4 regions of the Sporolactobacillus terrae genome follow, and region 1 is predicted to be linked to each of the others. Evidence: riboswitches for the same ligand, from Rfam matches in the RefSeq annotation. Region 1 holds a riboswitch; each other region holds the start of a gene.
The links. A riboswitch is a leader RNA that binds a small molecule or an ion and turns the genes downstream of it on or off. The one in region 1 is predicted to bind S-adenosylmethionine.

Region 1 (5,579 bases):
AATCAAACCGCCAATCACAGGTGAAACAGAAAAAGGAAGATCGATCAGCGTAATAAGAAAATTTTTGCCTCTAAAAGAATATTTTGTGATTACCCAAGCAAAAAGGATTCCGAAAACCGCATTGATTGGGACGACGATCAGTGTGACGAAGAGTGTCAGCCGGATTGCAGATAAAGCATCCGCTTCAACAATCGATGACAAATAGACCCTGACCCCTTGCCTAAACGCTTCAAAAAAAATCGAAACAAGCGGGATGATCAGAAAACTGAAGAAAAAGAGCAGGACAATGGTAATGAGCGACCAGCGTACAATGTCCCCTTTCAGTGAATGACGGGCAGTAAACGCTTGACCAGGTAGATTCGGTTGAACCGTGCTTTCCATAAAACAGCAACTCCTCTTCCGAGTTAATGGCTCGCATAACGTATGCGCGACCACCACTGGATTAAATTAATCAGCAGGATCAGCGCGAACGAGATGACAAGCATCACAACGGCAATAGCTGTCGCAGCCGGGTAGTCGAACTGTTCCAGTTTTGTCATAATCATCAGCGGCGCGATTTCCGTTTTAAATGGCATATTTCCGGCAATGAAGACGACGGAACCGTATTCGCCAAGCGAACGTGCAAATGCAAGCGAAAACCCGGACAGTGCAGCAGGCAGCAATTGTGGGAAAATAACTCTTCTAAATGTCTGAAACGGTGTCGCGCCGAGAGAGGCCGAGGCTTCTTCGACTTCGTGTTCAAAATTCTGCAGAACCGGCTGAACCATTCGCACGACAAACGGCAGTCCGACAAAGATAAGTGCGAGCGTAATGCCAATTGGCGTAAACGAAACATCAAACGGCAGCCATTTGCCGATCCATCCCTTCTCAGAATAGAGCGTTGTGAGGGTAATACCGGCTACCGCAGTTGGAAGAGCGAACGGTAAATCAACAAGACCATCGACGATCCGCTTCAATGGGAAGGTATACCGGCTGAGCACCCAAGCAAACAGGAGCCCGAATACCAGATTCACGAGGGCAGCTGAAAATGCAGTTAGAAAACTCAACTTGTATGAAGCGACCACTCTTGGGTCGGTAACGTCATTCCAAAAAGCTGTCCAGCCGAGCCGAGCTGAATAAATAAAGACAAGTGAAAGCGGGATCAGCACGAGCAGAGACAGGTAGAGCGTCGACAGACCCATCGTCAAGCCAAAACCGGGAATGGATTGTTTCTTTTTTGAATGCTGAATACGTGACAAATTTCTCAACTCCATTGCGCACGGATTAACAGAAGCGAATGTACAGTGATTATTTAGAATAAATTTGGTCGAATGTACCGCCATCAGCAAAATGCGTTTTCTGAGCTTTTGTCCAACCGCCGAAGTGATCTTCAACCGTTACAAGATTAAGTTTTGGAAATTGATCACTATATTTAGCCAGAATTTTCTGGTTCCTTGGTCGATAATAATTCTTCGCAATAATATTCTGAGCTTCATCGCTGTAGAGGTATTTCAAGTATTCAGTAGCGACCTTTGTTGTTCCATTGCTTTTCGCGTTCTTGTCGACAACTGCAACGGGTGGTTCTGCAAGAATACTTAGTGACGGCGTAACGATATCAAACTTGTCCTTGCCGAGTTCATCGATGCTCAAAAACGCTTCGTTTTCCCAGGCGATCAGCACATCACCGACACCGCGCTCCGTGAACGTTGTGGTTGCGCCGCGTGCACCGGAGTCAAGCACTTTTACGTTGGAGTAGAGTTTTTTGACGAATGCCTTGCTTTTCGCTTGGTCGTTATTATATTTCTTGTCCGCATAAGCCCAGGCCGCTAGATAGTTCCAGCGTGCGCCGCCGGAGGTTTTAGGATTCGGGGTGACAATAGAAACGCCTTTTCGTGTCAGGTCATCCCAATCTTTGATGTGTTTCGGATTGCCTTTGCGCACAAGAAAGACAATGGTTGAGGTATAGGGGGTGGAGTTATCAGGCAGTCGTTTTTGCCAGTTTTTATTCAGGTTGTCCGTGCTATCGGCGATTGCGTCAATGTCACCAGAAAGGGCCAGTGTGACGACATCTGCTTTTAAACCGTCAATAACCGAGCGGGCCTGTTTGCCTGAACCGCCATGGGATTGCTGAATGGTTACATTCTGATTTGTTTTCTTCTTCCAGTACTTGGCAAATGCAGCATTATAGTGTTCGTAAAGTTCTCGAGTTGGATCATAGGAAACATTAAGCAATTTGATCGACTTTTTCGTATTGTCGCCGGATCCTTGTGAAGCATTGCTTGATCCGCAGGCGCTGAGCACACTGATAATCATCAATGCAGCAAGAAGCAACAAGCTGTGTTTTTTCATTTTAACTTCCCCCTTAAATAGCATTGCATTTTTCTTTTTAAGTGATGGTGTCACGAAAGCAAACAATCAGCAACAAAGGAAACGGGTTTGAAAAAAGCTGCAATTAAGGACACTTATCAACGCTCAGGCAGAAGAATCGGTAGGGTCTGCGGCAGCCATCGGGCAGTCGATAAGGATTCGCCTCAATTCTTTCTCCATAATTTTCACGAAAAATCCCCATTCTCTGAAAACGGTGTGAAGAGGATTACATACGTACCAAGAATCCGGAGATCCCTAGTCTATTAGGGAGAACCTGTTCGATTTAGCGCCTTTACGTATTCTTACAAAAAATGGTTTCCGGGTAGCTACGGGATCTCCGCTGTTCACGATAAGCGTCACTTAAATTGGATTAATCCTATCACTATAGTTGGTATTAGACAAGGGATAAATTTACTAAAATCAGAATTTGTTACATTTTGCAATTCTATCAACCGGTCTTGCGTTTCTATCATTCAGCAACTCCGTTTATCCGATGAATCAATAAAGAATTTTAATTAATTTGTAAACTATGAATAAAGGATCATTGACATCCCTTGCGATTCATTCTAAAATCAAACACAATTAAATGATCTATCCAGAGTGATGGAGGGACTGGCCCGATGACATCCGGCAACCTGCACAGATTCGTTTTCTCTGTAAGGTGCTAATTCCAGCAAAATGGTCAACCATTTTGAAAGATAGGAAAAACGACGCAACCCTTTTTCCTACAAAATGGAAGAAGGTTTATTTTTTTAGGAGGAGGTTAAAACGAGTGGCATTTGTCATTACATCGGTTTGTATCGGCGAACATGCAGGGAAATGCGCAGACGCTTGCCCTGTGAAAACAATGCTGGAGGATGCAATGCCGGATGGCGGCAGGCACAAACAGTGACAACTAGCGGGATTTTTTTGCCTAAACGCAGACTGCGAAATTGATAAAAGAGGTGAGCGCAACGTCGAATACAGTAACTTACAGTCAATGGGGCAATGCGAAACTCCCTGAATTCAGTGATCGAACAGCGTTGCTTGAGTCCAGAAAAGTACTCGGGTGGGCCTTCCAGGAGTATGGGGATAAAGTCGTTTATTCCTGCAGTTTCGGTGTTGAAGGAATGGTGCTGATTGATCTGATTTACTCAATAAATAAAACTGCTTCGATTATTTTTTTGGACACTGATTTTCACTTCAAGGAAACCTATGAGCTGATCGATCGCGTGGAAAAGCGTTATCCGCAACTGAAGATCATCAAAGAAAAACCTTCGCTTACCCCTGAACAGCAAGCTGAAAAATATGGCGCGGAGCTTTGGAAGCGGCGACCCGATCTCTGTTGCCGGATCCGCAAAATCGATCCGCTTGCGGGGCGATTAAAACACTATAACGCATGGATTTCCGGGCTAAGGCGTGAGCAGTCTCCACTGAGACGATCCGTTTCATTTGTAAACAAAGATGAACGCTTTCAATCGGTGAAAATTTGTCCGCTTATCCATTGGAAATGGACGGAAATATGGGATTATGTGCGCAAACATGATTTACCGTATAATCCGCTGCATGATCAAAACTATCCTAGTATCGGCTGCGCCTATTGTACGCGACCGGTGAAAGCCGGCGAAGATCAGCGCGCAGGCAGGTGGAGCGCGTTTGATAAAACGGAATGCGGGCTTCATTTAAAAGGCTGAAAATCCGAGTATAATGAGATGAATAATACGATTATTGGTATTTGAAAACATGCAAGAAATGCAATTTTAGAAACGGAAATGAGGGGAAAATCATGACAAGCATACCGCATGGCGGCACACTGGTGAATCGGCAAAACTTTGGGGGAGCCGTTGATGAACTGGATAAAGAACTTCAGATTGACCAAGTCGCATTGAGTGATCTGGAATTGATTGCAAGTGGCATTTACAGCCCGCTCACCGGTTTTCTTAATGAGGAGAACTATCGTTCAGTCGTCGAAACGATGCGGCTGACAACTGGGCTTGCTTGGACAATTCCGGTGACATTGCCGGTAACCGAGGACGCAGCTGAACGGGTAAGCATTGGCGAAAAAGTTAAACTGACCTACCAAGGTGAGGTATACGGTACGATTGAGATCACCGAAAAATATCATCCGGATAAGGAAAATGAAGCAAGAAAGGTGTACTTAACCAATGATACCGCACATCCGGGTGTGAAACGGTTGTATGAACGCGGCGACGTGTATCTGTCTGGTCCGATTGAACTGATTAAGCGCTCGAAACGACCTGCTGAGTTTGCGGACGATTTCTTGGATCCTGCAGAAACGCGGCGTTTGTTTGATCGAAAAGGCTGGAAGACCATTGTTGGCTTTCAGACGCGTAATCCGATCCATCGCGCTCACGAGCATATTCAAAAGACAGCGCTTGAGACGGTTGATGGGCTGTTTATCAATCCCTTGGTCGGCGAAACAAAAAAAGATGATATTCCTGCGGATATTCGTATGCGAAGCTACCATGCCTTGATCGACAACTATTACGTGAAGGAGCGAACGGCACTCGCCGTATTCCCGGCTGCGATGCGCTATGCAGGGCCGCGTGAAGCTGTTTTCCATGCGATTTGCCGGAAAAATTTCGGGTGTACGCATTTTATTGTCGGCAGAGATCATGCCGGGGTTAAGGATTATTATGGACCCTATGACGCGCAGAAGATTTTTTCTAACTTTTCGCGTGATGAACTGGATATTCAAACCCTTTTCTTTGAAAACAGCTATTTTTGCAAAAAGTGCGGAAGCATGGCGTCAAATAAAACCTGCCCGCATGATCCGTCGAACCATGTCTCCCTTTCCGGAACGAAAGTAAGAGCTTTGCTTAGGGAGGGAATCCGTCCGCCTGAAACGTTCAGCAGGCCGGAAGTCGCTCGGGTTTTGATTGATGGATTAAGAGAAAAGGCAGATCTTGCGAAGTAAGGGGGATGTAGGGCACATGGCGGATGCAGAGCATATCATTTGGCATCAAACGACCGTAACGAAAGCGGACAGAGAAAGAAGAAGCGGACACAGGGGCGCCGTTGTTTGGTTTACCGGCTTGTCCGGCTCAGGAAAATCGACGCTTGCCAATCGTGTTGAACATGAACTTTTTAAGCGCGGAATCCATACCTATCTCCTTGACGGAGACAATATCCGAACCGGGTTGAACAGCGATCTGGGCTTCTCCGCAGCGGATCGAAAAGAAAATATTCGCAGAATCAGTGAAGTAGCCGGCTTGTTTGTCGACAGCAATGCG
Region 2 (5,579 bases), 1.5 Mb from region 1:
TGTTCATTTTTTTATCCAGCGTTTTGATAAACTTCATCAGCGGAATCTCATTGCCTTCGCCGCGTCGGCCGTTAATCGCTGTTCTTAGAAAATCAGCATTGCTGACACCGCTCACTTCACTTGGGTACTGCATGGCGAGAAACATTCCTGCGCGGGCACGTTCATCAACCGCCATATCCAGCAGGTTCTGCTCGTTAAGCAAAGCCTGTCCTGAAGTGACTTCATACTTCGGATGCCCCATCAGTGCCGATGCAACCGTTGATTTACCTGTTCCGTTTGGCCCCATCAAGGCGTGAATCTCTCCGCCCTTCATATCTAGATCAAAGCCCTTGACAATGGACTTGCCTTCAACGGAAACGTGAAGGTCGTTTATTTTCAATTCAGGTGCAGTCATCTCAAAACCTCCAGTATGGATAATGTCAATTTTGCAGATTGATTCACATTCTCAATCTATTCTCATTATCATCTTATATCAGATGTAAATAGATAGCAAATAAAAGGATATCCCCATCGTTTATAAATGTATGTACCCGTATTATACCGCTGTTTTCAAGATTCATCATTGATCTTTGATAAAAAAACAACTTTATTTATTATTGTAAAAGGAGAAACGAATCGCTCTGATGAGAATAGAAAAAAACCGCTCAGCCATTGCTATCGAGCGGTTTCATCGATCTTGTATTTGTTATTATTCAGATACCGGCAGCACTGCGCCTTTGTATTTTTTATTAATAAATGATTGGATTTCCTTAGATTGAAGCACATGGACTAGCTCTTTAATTGCTTTTTTATTTTGATCGCCCTTGCGTACGGCGATAATATTCGCATATGGCGATGAAGCTCCTTCGAGAATCAACGCATCTTTTTTCGGCTGCAGGTTTGCTTGAAGCGCAAAATTTGTATTAATCGCAAACAGATCTGCCACACTATTTTCGTAGGCTTTTGGCAGAAGTGCCGGATCAATCGGCTGCAGGAATTTCAGATGTTTGAAGTTATTAATGTCTTTTAGTGTAGCAGAAATCGGATCAACGCCGGATTTGATCTTCAAAAGCCCTTTCGACTGCAAGAGCAGCAGAATACGTCCTTGTTCCGACTTGTTGTTGCTGATTTGAACCGTTGCTCCGTCTTTTATGTCGGCAATCTTTTTATATTTATTTGAATAAATACCAAAAGGTTCAATGTGGATTTTTCCTGCATTAACTAAATCTGTATTGTGTTGTTTATTATAGAGATCTAGGAAAGGAACGTGCTGGAAGTAATTGGCGTCCAATTGTTTTGATGCAAGCGCCTGGTTGGGCAATACATAGTCTTGGAACACTTTTACTTTCAAGTTAATCCCTTTTTTCTTCAGCAGCGGTACCGCTTGTTTCAAGATTTGTGCATGAGGAACTGCTGATGCACCGACAGTGAGTGTTTGCGTCTTTTGAGACGATCCTGCCGATTGTGCGCATGCGCTGAGAATGAGTGCGAATGCTAGAACAAGCGAAAAAACAATTGACTTTTTCATAGTTGTAACCCCCAATTAAGATGTGTTGCCATGATTTTTTTACCATCATTTTTTATGATCAGCTTTTAGCTGTCTATCTCTTGTCTACACGTCGCGTGATGCGATCGCCAATGTATTGAATCAAAAAAACAATGACTAGGATGATGAGCGTTGCAATGAACGTAATCAAGTTATTATTTGTTTGAAAACCTTCATTATATGCAATCGTGCCTAAACCGCCGGCACCAATAACACCCGCCATTGCCGTATTGCCGATCAGAGCAATAAAAGTTACCGTCATCCCTGAGGATAACGCCGGCATCGCCTCGGGAAGCAAGACCTTCAGAACAATCTGCCACCGCGTTGCCCCCATTGCTTGAGCGGCTTCGATGACGCCTTTGTCCACTTCTCTAAGTCCAATTTCAACCAGTCGGCCATAGAACGGAGCCGAACCAATAATAATTGCCGGCAACGCCGCAGTTGCTCCAATCATTGTGCCAAGCAGGAGCATTGTGAACGGGATCAAAAGAATAATTAAGATGATAAACGGGATTGATCGGAAAGTATTGACAAATGAGGCGATCAGACCATAGACCACCTGATTTTCAAAAAGTCCGCCTTTTGCGGTTAAATAGAGCAGTAAACCTAAAAGAATACCTAAAATCAATGTAAAAACACCCGATATAATCGTCATATAAAGTGTTTGTCCGGTTGCCAGCCACATGCCGGGCCAATCAACCGCTTGAAGCCATTCACTCATTAGAATTGAGCACCTCGATTGCTGCATGCTCGGAACGAATCGCTGCAAAAGCATCGTTCATCACATGGATAGTTCCTTCGACGGCAAGCAATGTCTTCTCCTGATGGTCCTTATCTGAACGCTCAGTCCCCAGCACTTTAACTGAAAGCTTCGTGTTGGCAAGCAGTCGGGCAAGATTTTTCTGAAGAAGCTGCGGATTATCCGCACTTAGATGAACCAGTGTTGCACGCTTCGGCGCCAAATCACGCAAACGTGCTGCCTTCTGCCTGCGGCCGTCATCGGAACTACCGATGAATGCTTTCGTTATCTGCTGTTTCGGGTGTTGGAACACCTCGGTAACGCCGCCCTCTTCGACAATGCATCCATGGTCAAGAACTGCGACGCGGCTGCATATCTTTTGAATGACGGACATTTCATGGGTAATCAATAGGATCGTTATGCCTAATGATTGATTGATCGATGACAAAAGCGAAAGAATTGAATCGGTCGTTTTGGGATCAAGTGCAGACGTTGCTTCATCGCACAAAAGCACCTTTGGATTGTTCGCCAGAGCGCGTGCAATGCCGACACGCTGTTTTTGACCACCACTCAGTTGCGCGGGATAAGCCGATTCCTTTCCTTCCAACCCCACCATTTTGATCAATTCCGCAATTCGGGACTCGCGCTGATCTTTTTTCGTATTCGTTAACTCTAAGGGAAGTGCAATATTCTCGGCAACGGTTCGCGACCAAAGCAGATTGAAATGTTGAAAGATCATACCGATATTGCGCCGTTCTTTACGCAACTGACGCTCATTCAGCTTCGTCAAATCGTGGCCATCGATCGTGATGGTCCCTGAAGTCGGTTTCTCAAGTAAATTAATCAACCGAATCAGCGTACTTTTTCCAGCACCGCTGTACCCGATAATACCGAACACTTCTCCTTCTTGAACCTTGAGATTAACCCTTGTTAAGGCTTGGACAGGACCTCTCGCAGTTCGAAACGTTTTCTCAATATTGCTTAATTGAATCAAATGCGTTCACCGCTTTCAAAAATTACACAACGCTATCCAAGGCATAAAAAAACTGTTTTCCTGTGTTTTCGGTTCGATTATGAAACGTTTCCGGCCTCTTCACCTCTTGTTCATTCATGATTCTCCAATAAAAAAACCCGCCTTGAGAGAGGTGGGTCCGCCTCTCTCATCTGCCAGAATACATTACACTTCTGTAGGAATTAGCACCTTGACTTTGCGCATGCGCAATCAGGTTGCCGGGCATCATCGGGCCAGTCCCTCCGCCACTCTGGATAAGAGTTTTTCTATTCAATTGAGTGTACTTAATTTACCATCCAAAACGGTTCGTGTCAAATCTTTTTATTATTCCCCGTGCTGCTTCGATCAAGCTTATCACAGTACACCGTCACACCGGTTTTCCTTGATCTTAATCCCCTTTATACCGTTCAGGCATAACACGCAGTGCGACTATTCAGATCGTGGTAACCACTGTCCCTTTGATCGATGAACCGGTCTCTCGATTGAAACGGATTCTGAAAGAGCGGATGTGCATGCTGCCAGTCCGATACGGCCTGCTCCGCTTTTGGATGATTCGCCCGAATACTTTTCGTTTCCTTAAATAAAGCGCGCCAAGGGAGTGAAAGCGACGCCGACCGTTCGCGAATTTTCTCGGCGGACAGCTGTCGGGCATCATCAAGGGATAACGTTTTCCCATAGGCATTCGCATTTAAATAAAGCAGATACTTGCCCGCCGACAAACCGCGTGCTTCAGCCGCTCGTTTTTGCTGAAGCGACGTATGCAGCCATTGCACGCCGATACCGTTCGCCTTTATTGCGCGACGTGTACTGCTTTTGAATGCTGCAGTCAGACCACTAGTGAAATCCGTTCGCTGCGAATGGCTGATTTGATCCGTAAGAACGGACGTAACAATGCAAAGCGAGCTGCCCGAATCGTTGCCCAATTTTGAAAGCAGCGCTGCGCTCAGTTCTTGAAAAGACCCATTCTGAAGCATTGGGCGTTCTTGAATAAATTGTTTTGCCTCTTGGTTTAAAGGTTGAACAGAAATAATGTTCATATTGCGGTCTACACTTGCTTCAACGCTCGCTTTCAGATCAAAATATACATAAGCGGCAACAGGCCCTGGGGGCGCGTATGAGCTGTGTGAAAGCGGCAGAAAACAGAGCACGGAGATGCTCAGTGCCATCATCGGTATCATAAGCGATTTGGGAAGAAGGAAGAAATGAGCAAGGTGTGCCGCCGTAACGGTTTGGCCAATCGACAATCTCGCCGTCCGTGTGAGATGAACGGACTTAAAATCTCCGTCATCAGTTAAAACGACGGCACGGCGCCCTCTCTTGGAAATGAGTACACCCTGATCTTGTTTAATCAGTGTTTCTCCCCACCTTTCTCAGGTCATTGAACCGTCTCCATTTCTGGTTCAATATAGGACCGTAATGCGCTGAACCCACCAATATAGATGAGTGCTAAAGCTATTATATACTTTCGATTCCTTTCAATCGTTTTACGGGAGCACGAAACAAATTGTAACAAATCTTTTATCGGTAACTGCTTTTTTTTCTTTAAGTAAGCGACCAATTCCTTATGTTCAACAAGTAATTTCGCAGAAACTTTTGCATTTTCGCGTGCATCTGCATGTTTCGGGCAGTGTTTGCTCAGTACATCAAACGTAATGCCGTAATCGAGCAGCAGTGCGCGGTAGCTTTCAATCTGTTCCATTCGTTCTTGAATGCGACGCTGTTCTTCATAGTGATCAATCGCCGCTTGTTGTTCGATAAAGCTTTCTTCCATCGTATTTTCATCCGATGGTTTTGTCTGATCCAAGTAAATATGGCGTACTTGTCGGGATTCTTTTCGAATAAAATCGATGATTCGGCGACGAATAACCATATCGGCAAAAGTCAGAAATTTACTCCCCTGACCGTTCTGATATTGATTGATCGCCTCGTTGAACGCAACGAGACCCACACTGAATTCGTCCATTGTTTGATCGATAAAACGATTGCATACTTTAGAAACAACCTTTTTAATAAAAGGTTTGTAGGATTCGATAATTGAGTTTCTCAAGATTTCATTTCCCTGTTGTACTTGGGATATATTATTTTCAAGCGAAATATTAAACGCTCCGCCTAATGTCATCTGGTTTGCGCTCATCAAAACACTCACCTCTCGCTTTTGCTTCTTCATTTAAGTAAAAAAAATAGTCAGGATCCAGAGTCGGTTGCTCTTCTTTTTTATAACATAACATGTCCCATTAACTGGATGAACTATTGTCAAAAACTTTTGTTAATGTACAAGTCTATCATTTTTTGTCGAATGAATA
Region 3 (5,579 bases), 930 kb from region 1:
TCGCACGGTTGCGGTCGCCACTGACTAATGCGCCGGAAGCTAGAGCGGAAATAAGCAGACAAACAATACCGATGACGGCGGCAATGCTTGCGAAGAAATCACGAAAAGGCGATAGAGCGCCGATGACAAAGAGCAGTATGGCTATGGTTAATCCGGTTGCAAAGAATTTCAATTGGTTCACCTCAAGTGTTTTGTTGGGAGATTAGTGCGCGATAAAAATGGCATAGACAATGAACGCTACCGCTGCAATGACGATCAGGGACATACATCCTGGTTTTCCGATAAATACGCGATCGAAATTGTCTTTTCTGTTCTTGTTCGATTCGAACATGCTGCACTCCTTTGCATTAACAAATCATTACGATTTTCTTACTGATTTTTCTGTATTTACAATCTATTATACATGATTGCCGGAAAAAATGCTGCCTCGGTGGTGTCATGATAACGAATGCATCGTTGAGATTTCCGATTCCTCTGCATCATCTTTCGAGGTGGTCCCCCATTTTATTACGTGGAACAGCAGCAATTCATGTCCTCGCTTAATTCTCAATTATAAACGATAAGACAAAACGTGAATTCCTTTTGAATATAATAAAGTAATGATTATTAATTGATAAATAGTATATATAAAATCATCTGGATTGATTCTGAGTTCATTCATTCTTAATTGTGATTTTTAACGAAATAATCCTATAATACGGCGATTAACAATGATAATCATTCTTTGTTATCAGCGTAATTAATTGTGATTATCATTATCAATTAAAAAATATAAATGATAATAAAGGCTTGAATTTCTAATAACAAGTGCTACAATTTTATGTATAGAATAAATGTTTCCTCGATGAAAATTAGAGCTTTTATTAATAGTGATCATTGGAAGGGAGCGCAGAGTCATGTCAATGATGGAGAATAACGTCGAAAAATTGAAACTGAGATTGAAAGAGAATGAGACGCTAAAAAAATTTTTTCGTAAAAGTACATTAGCTCAGAAAGTTAACGTCCTGCGCGCGAGCGTGATGGGGGCGAATGATGGAATTATTTCCGTTGCCGGCATTGTTTTAGGCGTTGCCGGAGCAACAAATAATAATTTTGCGATTTTTATAGCCGGAATCGGTGGCTTGCTTGCGGGAAATATCTCGATGGCAATGGGAGAGTATGTGTCGGTCCATTCGGAACGCGATGCTCAGGAACGAGCGACACGAAAAGAGAAGCAATTATTGGCAACAAATTATGACCAACAGTATCAATACATTTGCAAGCGGTTGGAGACGTCGGGGATTTCTCATGAGCTGTCTGAACATGCGGCTCAAGAAATGATGGCGCGTGATCCGCTCGGAACGGTCGTTCGTGAGAAATATGGGTTTGATCCAGCACAGTTCACAAGTCCGTTTGCGGCCGCACTGGCTTCGATGCTGTCGTTTACACTGGGAGCATTGCTTCCCCTTATGGCAATGACCTTGTTGCCCGCTCAATGGAAGACCATTGGAACGATGCTCGCTGTCGTATTCGCGCTCATGATTACAGGGTACAGCGCCGCTGCCTTGGCGCGCACCAATCGATCCCGCAGCGTCTTTCGCAATGTAGTGGCGGGCTTGCTGACGATGCTTGTCACTTACTTTATCGGAAGTCTATTTGCCTAAGGATTCAGGAGATGAGTTTCATTGATTCAGAGTAAGGTAACGAAACAGACCATGAGTGAAAAATTAAATACACTAAGAGCCGGCGTGCTCGGTTCGAATGATGGAATCTTGACCGTTGTCGGCGTGCTGTTCAGTGTGGGTGCGGCAACGACGAACCACTTCACAATCTTGATCGCCGGATTATCCGACTTGATTGCCTGCGCGTTCTCAATGGCAGCAGGAGAATATGCATCGGTTAGTACGCAAAAAGATACGGAACATGCGGTTGTGGAAAAAGAACGGTCACTGCTTGAAAGCAATCGTGCGCTTCAGCTGCAGCAGGTTGCGGACTATTATCAAACGAAAGGGGTAACAAGCAAAACAGCGTACGCGATTGCCCAAGAACTGATGGTACGCCGCCCATTACAAACCGTTGTCGACGTAAAGCACAACATTCAATTGGGTCATTATATGAATCCTTGGTTTGCCGCATGTGCCTCTTTGATCTCTGCGGCGATGGGCGGCTGCCTGCCCCTTCTCGCCCTTACCTTTCTTCCTGGAAACGCGCAATGGCCGGGAACAATCGGTGCAGTCATTCTGTCCGTAGCACTTACCGGGTTTCTTGGCGCGAAGCTTGGCCGAGGATTTGTTAAAAAAGCGATTATTCGTAATGTGATCATAGGGATTGTTACAATGCTGATCCATTATTACGTCGGTGTGCTGATTGTTTGAAAACAGCGTGCCCGTCATGATTTAAAGGCGGGTTAGGGTTGTGGCGCAAGGAGGCTGTAGTCCCGCTCTTTTCAACGAATTCGTGACAATGGATGCGCCTAATTAAATTATTCGGATAAAAATACTAAGAATTATCTTGACGCTTGCAATTATTTTAGATACACTCAATACACCAACTGAATCATTCTTATCAAGAGCGGGGGAGGGACTGGTCCAATGAACCCCGACAACCAGCATTTGCACGATGTATGGTGTCACATCCAGCAGATTCATTCTGAGAGATAAGAATAATAGCAGCGAACGTTGCGACGGCTATTTTTCTTCGACTCAAGAAAAATAGCCGTTTTTCTGTACACGATTCGTGTAAGGGCAGCGTTCGCGGGCAAAGTTCCATGGTATTCCAACATAATAACTTGTTCAAAAATAAGACCGTACTTGAAGATGTAACGGAAAGTCTTAGTGTCGTCTCGAGAAGAACGAGGAACTGGTCGAGGATTCGAAACCAAAAGAACGCTTTGAAAACAGCAAACGTGTGCGCACGCAAGCTTTTCTGCAAAAACTGACGTATGAGGAGGATTGACATGACTCAGATTAAGGAAACTTTGCAAACATTAGAACCGCTCTTTCACTGGTTTCATCGCCATCCGGAACTCGCGCTTAGCGAATTTGAAACAACGAAAAAAATCAAACAGGTGCTGACCGAGCACGCGATTGAGCTTTTGCCCAACCCGCTGGATACCGGTGTTTTCGCAAAGATCGGTGGCAAGCATGACGGACCATTGATTGCGCTTCGAGCGGATATTGATGCACTGCCGATTAACGAGGAGTCAGGGCTGACCTACTCTTCTGAGTATCCCAATCGGATGCATGCCTGTGGTCATGATTTTCACTTAACCAATTTACTTGCGACAGCCATCGAATTGAAAAAAATTGAAGATGAGCTGAACGGAACAGTCTTGCTTATTTTCCAACCGGCGGAAGAAGTCGATCATGGTGCAGACAAGGTTGTGCAGACCGGCATCTTAGAGGGTGTGGAAGCGATCTTTGGTCTTCACGTCAATACAGAACTACGGGCGGGCGTTGTGGGTATAAAAGAAGGCAATTTGAATGCCGCGGTTGATCGCTTCTTTGTTTCGTTTACAGGAAAAGGAGGGCATGCCGCTCATCCTGAAGATGCGAATGATGTGATTGTTGCGACAGGGCAGTTGATCGGTGCCGCTCAATCAATTGTCAGCCGCAATATCAGTCCTTTCGAACCAGGTGTGGTGTCGATTACACACATTGAAGCTGGAAAGACATGGAATGTCCTACCGAGTACCTCCTTGCTTGAAGGGACGGTTCGCTCATACGCGCCAAGCGTTCGCGGGCAAATCAAAGCCCGTTTGCAGGAGGTGACGCGTGGCATAGCCGCTACCAATGGCATTAGCGGTGCATTTAAATGGGTGGATGGTGCGCCGGCCGTGGTGAATGACCACCGCTTAACGAAACTGGTTGCGTCTGTAGCAAAGGAGCAGAACTTTGATGTTGTTCCTCTGAATCCAAGTATGGGCGGCGAAGATTTTTCATCCTATCAACAGGTGATTCCCGGCACCTTTTTCAATGTTGGTGTTTCTTCGGACTATCCGGTGCATAACAGCAAATTTAAGGCGGATCCGAAAGCCTTTGAAACATCCGTTCCTCTTTTCATTGCATTAGTCAAAGCCTATTTTGAAAGGGGCTTAAGCGATGGTGAAACGCTTCTATCCTGATTTTTTAACGATGTGTTCGGACCGATCATGCAGCCGGGGTCGAGCGCCAGTTTTGCCGGGACCAGCCGTGTTGGACGAGTGGCTCATTATGTGGTTAAGTCGCCACTGCTTTAAAGCGTAGCCTGAATTGAGCGGATAAAGCAGATCGTTTTACACAATCTGAAAATTCTGCTAAAATATAAAGATGAGCGCTTCTTCCATTGTTATTCATAGTAATCGGACAGCACCTAGAAAGGTGTTTTTTTGTATCTTTATATTTAGGATCGTGGGCAGAAAGTTGCAGATGAGCAAAGTTTATCTAAAAAATGAAAGGATGATGCATCAGTAATGGAAAAAGACAAGAGTTTGGTGGTTGGATGAAAAAATGGCGAATCGATATGCAGGCGAATGATCGGGTCAATGGAAAACTTGTACTCACCATTTACCGCTTTGGCAACTGGCTGTACGAAGATTTTAAAGTCCCGGTGTTTCATTGGCTGCTTTGGTGGAGTTATAAGATTTTGAATTTAGTTATTGCAAAGGGGTTTTGCAGTGCGGACATCCCTGCAAGTACCAAAATCGGTGCGGGTCTTTACTTAGCTCACGGCGGCAATGGAGTTGTCATCCACGAACGGTCGGTCATCGGCGAGCGCGTATCAATCCTTCAGCAAGTGACGATTGGTGAAAATTCTCATCACAGAACACATCCTGATGTTGGACCGATCATCGGCAGCGATGTTTATATCGGCGCCGGTGCCAAAGTGGTTGGGCCGATCAAAGTCGGCGACAGCGCAATTATCGGAGCAAACGCTGTCGTTTTAAAGGATGTCCCAGATATTGCTCGGGCAGTCGGCATCCCGGCCCACATCATCAAAAGCGATAAAATCATCTATACACGACATTCCCCCTCAGTAAATTTAAGGAAGAAGTAAGAACTCAGCCGTTCAGCACGTCTCATCAAAAGGCATCTCCCAACTGGCGGAGCTTCATGATCACGCCCAACCTTGACAAGGCAAGGAACGTCAACTGAAAAGCAGCATGTGTCAAAAATTCGTGATCCTCGAATGCAGATAAGTGCTCAGAGGCGGTCGGACTTTACAAACGGAGAGCGTTTAACTAAACTAAAGGTAATCAAACGAACGGAAGGGTGAACCAAGGGCCGATGAAAAACTAATCCTATTTTTGAAGCTGATAACTGAGGGACGTTGAAACAGTAGCTTTTTTCTGTCTTCATGCCTTCAGTCGGATGTTCAGAGTAGGATGGTTTTCTTCGCTCGTGCCCAAAAAGAGTGGATCTCTTTTTGCTGTTCACCAAAGTGATGCCGCCTATTCTGAAGCCGGATAGGGGGCATTTTTCTGTCCCCGGATATTGAATGAAAATGGGGATGATGCAATGGTTTTACTTGAGGCAATGAAGATCAAACACTCGGTCAAAGATCGGCTACTGTTTGCCATCGATCAATTATACGTGCATGAGAAGGATCGGATTGGTCTGGTT
Region 4 (5,579 bases), 1.2 Mb from region 1:
CACAAGAGTGCCTAAGACGGTCGCAATGAACGCAACGGCCATCCCGATGAAAAAGGAAACCTTGGCTGCAGCAATCGTTCGTGCAAAAACATCGCGCCCAAAGTGATCGGTACCAAACCAATTGTGGGCTGAAATGCCATGTAGGCGCTGCGTGGCTTCGATATGTGTCGGTGAATGCGGCAGCCACCAAGAAGAAGTCACCGACGCCAACAGCAAGACAATCAAAATGCCGGCAGCAATCCAAATTCTTTTTTTCAGCATGCTTTAAGCCCCTTAGTTATATCGAATCCGAGGATCCAATAAAGTATAAATAAGATCAACGAGCAGATTGACCAAGACATAAATCACAGCAATAAACAGAATTACGCCTTGTATGACGGGATAATCGCGTCGATAGATGGAATCAATTAACAATTGACCGATACCTGGAATCGTGAAAATTGTCTCCACGATAACCGTCCCGCCTAATAGTCCGGCAACCATCGTACCGACAACGGTTGTTGTAGGAATCAAGGCATTGACAAATACATGTTTTAAAAGCACGGCGCTTTCACTAAGCCCTTTTGCTCGAGCCGTTTTCGTATAGTTCTGGCCAATTGCTTCCAGCATGCCGTCGCGCAGCATTCTTGCGATCAACCCCGTCTCCACGCAAGCTAAAATAACGGCCGGCAGGAAGAGGTGGTAGAGCCCGTTGAAGAAATTTCTGGAAAGCGGAACATATCCTGCAACCGGGAAAATAGGAAACGTGACCGCAAAAATCAAAACAAGCAGTATGGCCAGCCAAAACGCAGGGATGGAGACGCCGAGTAAAGAAAGCGAAATGAAAATAGGATCTAGTAATGTATTGCGCTTCCAAACAGCGATGACAGCTGTAGGGATCGCAACAAGTAATGTTAAGACAAGTGCAAAGACCGTCAAATTAATGGTTGGTCCGATATGGGAAGCGATGATTCCTTTTACAGATTCAGATGAATACACCGATTGGCCTAAGTCTCCGGTTAAGAGTTTCTTCATCCAATCCAAATATTGAATAGACAAAGGTTCATTGAGCCCCAATTTATTCTCTAATTGATGAATACTTGCGCGGCTGGCGTCTTGTCCCAAAATCAGGGCAGCGGGATTGCCTGGGGTCAAGTGTATGATCAAAAAGACAATCAAGCTGACAATAAATAATATAGGGATTAACGATACGACACGCGTTGCGATATATCTAAGCAAGACTTTTCCTCCTTCATCTGATGGAACGACTCAGACGATGCACGGTCTCATTCACTTGTCTTCCAAGTGTTCCAGAATCGTTCACCTAACCAACTGTCATAGTGCAGCTTGGTGCTTCGCAGATCAAACGATGATTCGTTTGCGATCTTATAGAAAGGCAGTTCGCTGTATACCGTTTCGTTCATTTGTTTCAAAACGGCTTTTCTTTGAACATCTGTGTCCGCCTTTCCCCATTGCGTTAAAAGGGAAGACCATTTTTGGCTTTCATACCAGCCGCTATTATTCGAATTCAGCACCAACATGCCCAATTCACTTGGTGAGAAGCGTGTCGACCAGCCGACGACTTCCAGATCCCAGTTCTTTGGATCTTTCCATTTCGCGAGGAAGGTTGTCCATTCATAAGGCACCAAATTGACTTTAAATCCGACTTCTTCCATTTGCTGCTTGACGATTTCTGCAATCCGTTTGTAGTTATCGTTGTCATTCGAGTAAATGATCGTCAGCGGTTTGCCGTCATAACTTGATTCTTTCAAAAGCCGTTTTGCTTTGGCTTTATTATAGGCAAGGTAACCCGCAGTGCCTTCCTTGGTATAGAGCTGTTTTTGGGAAGGATCGAAAAGGGCGCCGTCCAGCTGATAGAACTTTTGATTTCCGTAAGTTGCTTGCGCAATTGCCTTTTTATTTAACGCTGCATTCAATGCTTGCCGCGCTTTTAGGTCATTGAACGGCGGCTCACTTTTATCGGGGGTCAGCGTCGAATAGCCATTGATATAAGTCACCGGTGCGACTTGTTTGGAATTCTTTAACGTGTCGTAGAGATCTGAAGGAATGCCTTGCGCATAGTCATATAAACCGGTTTTCAAACCATTTTGCCTGACGGTCGTATCTTTGACGATCAAATAGTCGATTTTGTCGAAATAGGCCGTTTTCTTCCCGGTCAGGCCGCCCCAATTTGTTTCTTTGCGTGATGCGTACTTTTTAAACCGTTTTAATTCAATCTTTTGCCCTTTGTCCCATTTTGCGAATTGGTAGGGACCGGTTCCGATGAGCTGCTTTGTATTTAAAGGTTGATCAAGCGCTTGTTTCGCTATTTTTTCAGGAATGATCGCCAATGCAGATTTCGGTGCGCTCATACTTTCGATAAAGGAGGAGTAAGGCGTTTTCAAATCAACACGAAGGGTCTGATCATTTAATTTGCTTACTTTTTTAATATAGCTGTTCGTGATTTGGCCTACAGAAGATACTTTTCTCCATCGGTCCAGCGAAGCAATGACATCATCGGCCGACATCACCGATCCGTCTTGAAACGGGACATGTTTGCGAAGCGTGATGGTGTAGGTTTTCTTATCGCTGCTTACTTTATAACCGGTTGCTAGTAACGGCTTAATCGTGTAATTTTTATCCAAAGCAAAAAGTGTTTCGAAAATATTCCAACCGATATCCCGTGTTGCGGTGGCCGAAGTAAACGACCAATCTAATGTATCGGGTTCTGAAGCATAGGCCACTTTCAAAGTTCCCCCTTTTGTAGGGGCAGAATCCGTTTGATCGGAAGCTTGCGATCCGCAGCCGACGAGAGTAAACACCAGAGTTAATCCAATAATTAAACAAATAAAACGATTCATTCGAAGATGGTTCACAGCAAAATACCTCCATTAAAAATATTAAATTTACCTTTTTACTATGAATTTACATGCAATTCATTCCAAAATGCAATTTTAAAGCGTAGAGCTAAAATCTCGAAACCTATGTAAAATTATTTTGGTAATTTTATAGGTTTACTAGGAAAAACGCCAACCTAACTTGCTTAGCAGTGAGCCATTCCCTCCTTTGTCTTCAGCAAACCCATTCATCCCAAATTAAAGAAATGAAAAAAGCGCTCTCTTAATGGTATAAGAAAACACTTGGTCGGTTTCCTTATCTTTCAGATTTCCCTGCTGGACTTAGCACCTTGTCGCCCTACAACGACGGTTGCTGAAGCTTCATCGGGCCAGTCCCTCAGCTTCTCTTGATAAGAAGTATGTGATTCCTGTATTCAATTGAAAACATTATATATTAATGTGTTTCTTAATTCAATACCTTAGGCGTAGCCTAGTTTTTCTAACAGGATAAGAAAGCATAAGATTTTGCGCCGTCTTTAAACCAATAGACCCGTGTCTTGGCAAGAATCCAAGCGGAGGTACTCTGGCGCCTGCGGGATCGCGCTTAGTTGATGCGTGCCAGCGAGTAACCGAAGCGGCGATTCAGCACCGAAAAGACACGAGACGATCACACATGGCTGGAGATTAAGGAACAAGGTAGCCTAGTTTTTCTAATGAAATTATTTTTCCTTTGTAAATGCTTGATCTATCAACATTTACAAGATTTTTATGTCAGATAATATAACAAAATGTTAAGACATATTAAAATATTATATTGACATTGCAATATTTAGAATATAATATTAAGTCATTGAAAGACATAACGTTATAATACGTATTAATATTATCTCACTATTCAAAATGAGCTGATATAAATCTATCGTTAAAGGAGATGTATTGAGTTGGGGAAAAGGGTATTTAAAATCATTTCAGCATTGTCTTTTACTTTCATTCTGATGTTCTCGCTAGCTGCTTGTGGAAGCAATGGGGACAAGAAGACGAGTTTGGAAAAGATCAAGGCGAGGGGAACACTCGTTGTTGGCCTCAGTGCAGCAACCCCTCCGTATGAATTTCATTACAGCAACAACGGCAAAAATGAGATTAAAGGTGCTGATCTTGAACTGGTGAAGCGCATTGCCAAGCAGATGGATGTCAAATACGAGATTAAGGATATGGATTTTGATGGATTGCTGCCGGCTTTGCAGAGCGGAAAAATAGATATGATCGTTTCTGCAATGAGTCCGACACCGGAACGTGAGAAAGCGGCGGATTTTTCAAAAGTCTACTATAAAAGCACCAATGTGTTTGTTGTAAGGAAAAGTGAATTGAGTAAATACGCGAAGCCTTCTGCGTTGAAAAATGCGACCGTGGCTACGATTAATTCCTCGACTCAGCAGGCGGTTACTCAAAAGTATTTTCCAAAAGCACATTTAAAACTCCTCGGGAAATCGAATGACTTGGCGCTTGCCGTTGCCCATAATAAGGCCGATGCTATGCTCGTTGACGTACCAACCGCTGAGCTGCTCATTCGAGCGAATCCGTCGCTTGCGCAAACAAATTTAAAATACAATGACGATACTGCCGGTGCAGCGATCGCAATGCCGAATCACTCAAGCAAAGATTTTAAGGATGCGGTAAACACTGCGATCACCAAATACAAAGGACAATATGAAAAATGGATTATCGAACAAGTGAAGTATGTTAAGGAATAAACAAGTGATTACACGCGTCAAATCATGAGCCATACGACATTGTCTTTTCAGTATTTATATAATTCCAATAATTGGGATTGGGGTTGGAATTCTTGAATTTCTCTTTTTTGGGATCATACTACAGCTTCTTTTTGCAAGGGGCGTATGTCACTGTATTGCTGGCAATTATTTCAGTGATTGCCGGTACGATTTTAGGAGTCCTATTAACCTTAATGAGACGTTCCAAAATCAAAGTGGTTCGCTGGATCAGTATTGCTTACGTTGAGTTTATCAGAGGGACTCCATTACTTGCGCAAGTGTATCTCGTCTATGTTGGCTTGCCAATGCTCACCCAGCTTAATATTCCCGACTTTACAACGGGGGCTATTGCGCTTACGATCCATGCCTCGGCCTATATTTCGGAAACGATGCGCTCAGGGATTGAAGCGGTGCCCTATGGTCAGTCGGAAGCCGCAAGAAGTCTTGGCATGAACAGCAGAAGGACAATGCTTGACATTATTCTTCCACAAGCTTTTAAAAACATTCTTCCGGCGCTTGGCAACCAGTTCATCGGCAACATTAAAGACTCATCGCTGGTGTCCGTGATCGGGATCGCCGAGCTCATGTATGAGACCACCACGGTGCGCGGGACAACCGCCCTTGGACTTGAACCGATTATCGTGTGCTCCTTGATCTATCTCGTCCTAACCTTAACGTTGACAAGATTGCTCACGTTCGTTGAAAGGAGGTTAAAAAGCAGTGATCACCGTTAAACATTTGTACAAGTCCTTTAACAGTCATGAAGTGCTGAATGATATAAACTGTACGATTCATGACGGCGAAGTGATTGTTATTATCGGTCCGTCCGGATCTGGAAAAAGCACGCTATTACGCTGTCTTAACTTGCTGGAAACACCAACTCAGGGATCGATCATCATTGATGGGCAGGATATTACGGATCGAAAAGTCAACATTGATCAAGTCAGGGAAAAAATGGGCATGGTTTTCCAGCAGTTTAACCTCTTTCCTCATA

Region 2: it holds a riboswitch for S-adenosylmethionine, as region 1 does, so the genes downstream of both, K7399_RS02680 (methionine ABC transporter ATP-binding protein) here and K7399_RS10165 (phosphoadenylyl-sulfate reductase) in region 1, are expected to answer to the same signal.
Region 3: it holds a riboswitch for S-adenosylmethionine, as region 1 does, so the genes downstream of both, K7399_RS14780 (amidohydrolase) here and K7399_RS10165 (phosphoadenylyl-sulfate reductase) in region 1, are expected to answer to the same signal.
Region 4: it holds a riboswitch for S-adenosylmethionine, as region 1 does, so the genes downstream of both, K7399_RS00210 (ABC transporter substrate-binding protein) here and K7399_RS10165 (phosphoadenylyl-sulfate reductase) in region 1, are expected to answer to the same signal.

What each region holds. Positions count from the first base shown of each region.
Region 1 covers NZ_CP082837.1:2,130,484-2,136,062, reverse strand. The annotation lists gene cysW (sulfate ABC transporter permease subunit CysW) at 1-381, opposite strand, end outside; gene cysT (sulfate ABC transporter permease subunit CysT) at 405-1,238, opposite strand; gene K7399_RS10170 (sulfate ABC transporter substrate-binding protein) at 1,288-2,292, opposite strand; SAM riboswitch class I at 2,935-3,051, shown strand; gene K7399_RS10165 (phosphoadenylyl-sulfate reductase) at 3,282-4,019, shown strand; gene sat (sulfate adenylyltransferase) at 4,109-5,263, shown strand; gene cysC (adenylyl-sulfate kinase) at 5,280-5,579, shown strand, end outside.
Region 2 covers NZ_CP082837.1:594,584-600,162, reverse strand. The annotation lists gene sufC (Fe-S cluster assembly ATPase SufC) at 1-394, opposite strand, end outside; gene K7399_RS02690 (MetQ/NlpA family ABC transporter substrate-binding protein) at 689-1,507, opposite strand; gene K7399_RS02685 (methionine ABC transporter permease) at 1,581-2,246, opposite strand; gene K7399_RS02680 (methionine ABC transporter ATP-binding protein) at 2,239-3,258, opposite strand; SAM riboswitch class I at 3,422-3,537, opposite strand; gene K7399_RS02675 (anti-sigma factor domain-containing protein) at 3,684-4,601, opposite strand; gene sigI (RNA polymerase sigma-I factor) at 4,652-5,410, opposite strand.
Region 3 covers NZ_CP082837.1:3,064,053-3,069,631, forward strand. The annotation lists gene K7399_RS14765 (DUF5316 domain-containing protein) at 1-172, opposite strand, end outside; gene K7399_RS16190 (hypothetical protein) at 203-331, opposite strand; gene K7399_RS14770 (VIT1/CCC1 transporter family protein) at 897-1,643, shown strand; gene K7399_RS14775 (VIT1/CCC1 transporter family protein) at 1,665-2,354, shown strand; SAM riboswitch class I at 2,539-2,642, shown strand; gene K7399_RS14780 (amidohydrolase) at 2,936-4,102, shown strand; gene K7399_RS14785 (serine O-acetyltransferase) at 4,459-5,013, shown strand; gene K7399_RS14790 (Vga family ABC-F type ribosomal protection protein) at 5,475-5,579, shown strand, end outside.
Region 4 covers NZ_CP082837.1:42,491-48,069, forward strand. The annotation lists gene K7399_RS00200 (ABC transporter permease) at 1-261, opposite strand, end outside; gene K7399_RS00205 (ABC transporter permease) at 274-1,218, opposite strand; gene K7399_RS00210 (ABC transporter substrate-binding protein) at 1,266-2,855, opposite strand; SAM riboswitch class I at 3,130-3,233, opposite strand; gene K7399_RS00215 (transporter substrate-binding domain-containing protein) at 3,758-4,567, shown strand; gene K7399_RS00220 (amino acid ABC transporter permease) at 4,660-5,319, shown strand; gene K7399_RS00225 (amino acid ABC transporter ATP-binding protein) at 5,306-5,579, shown strand, end outside.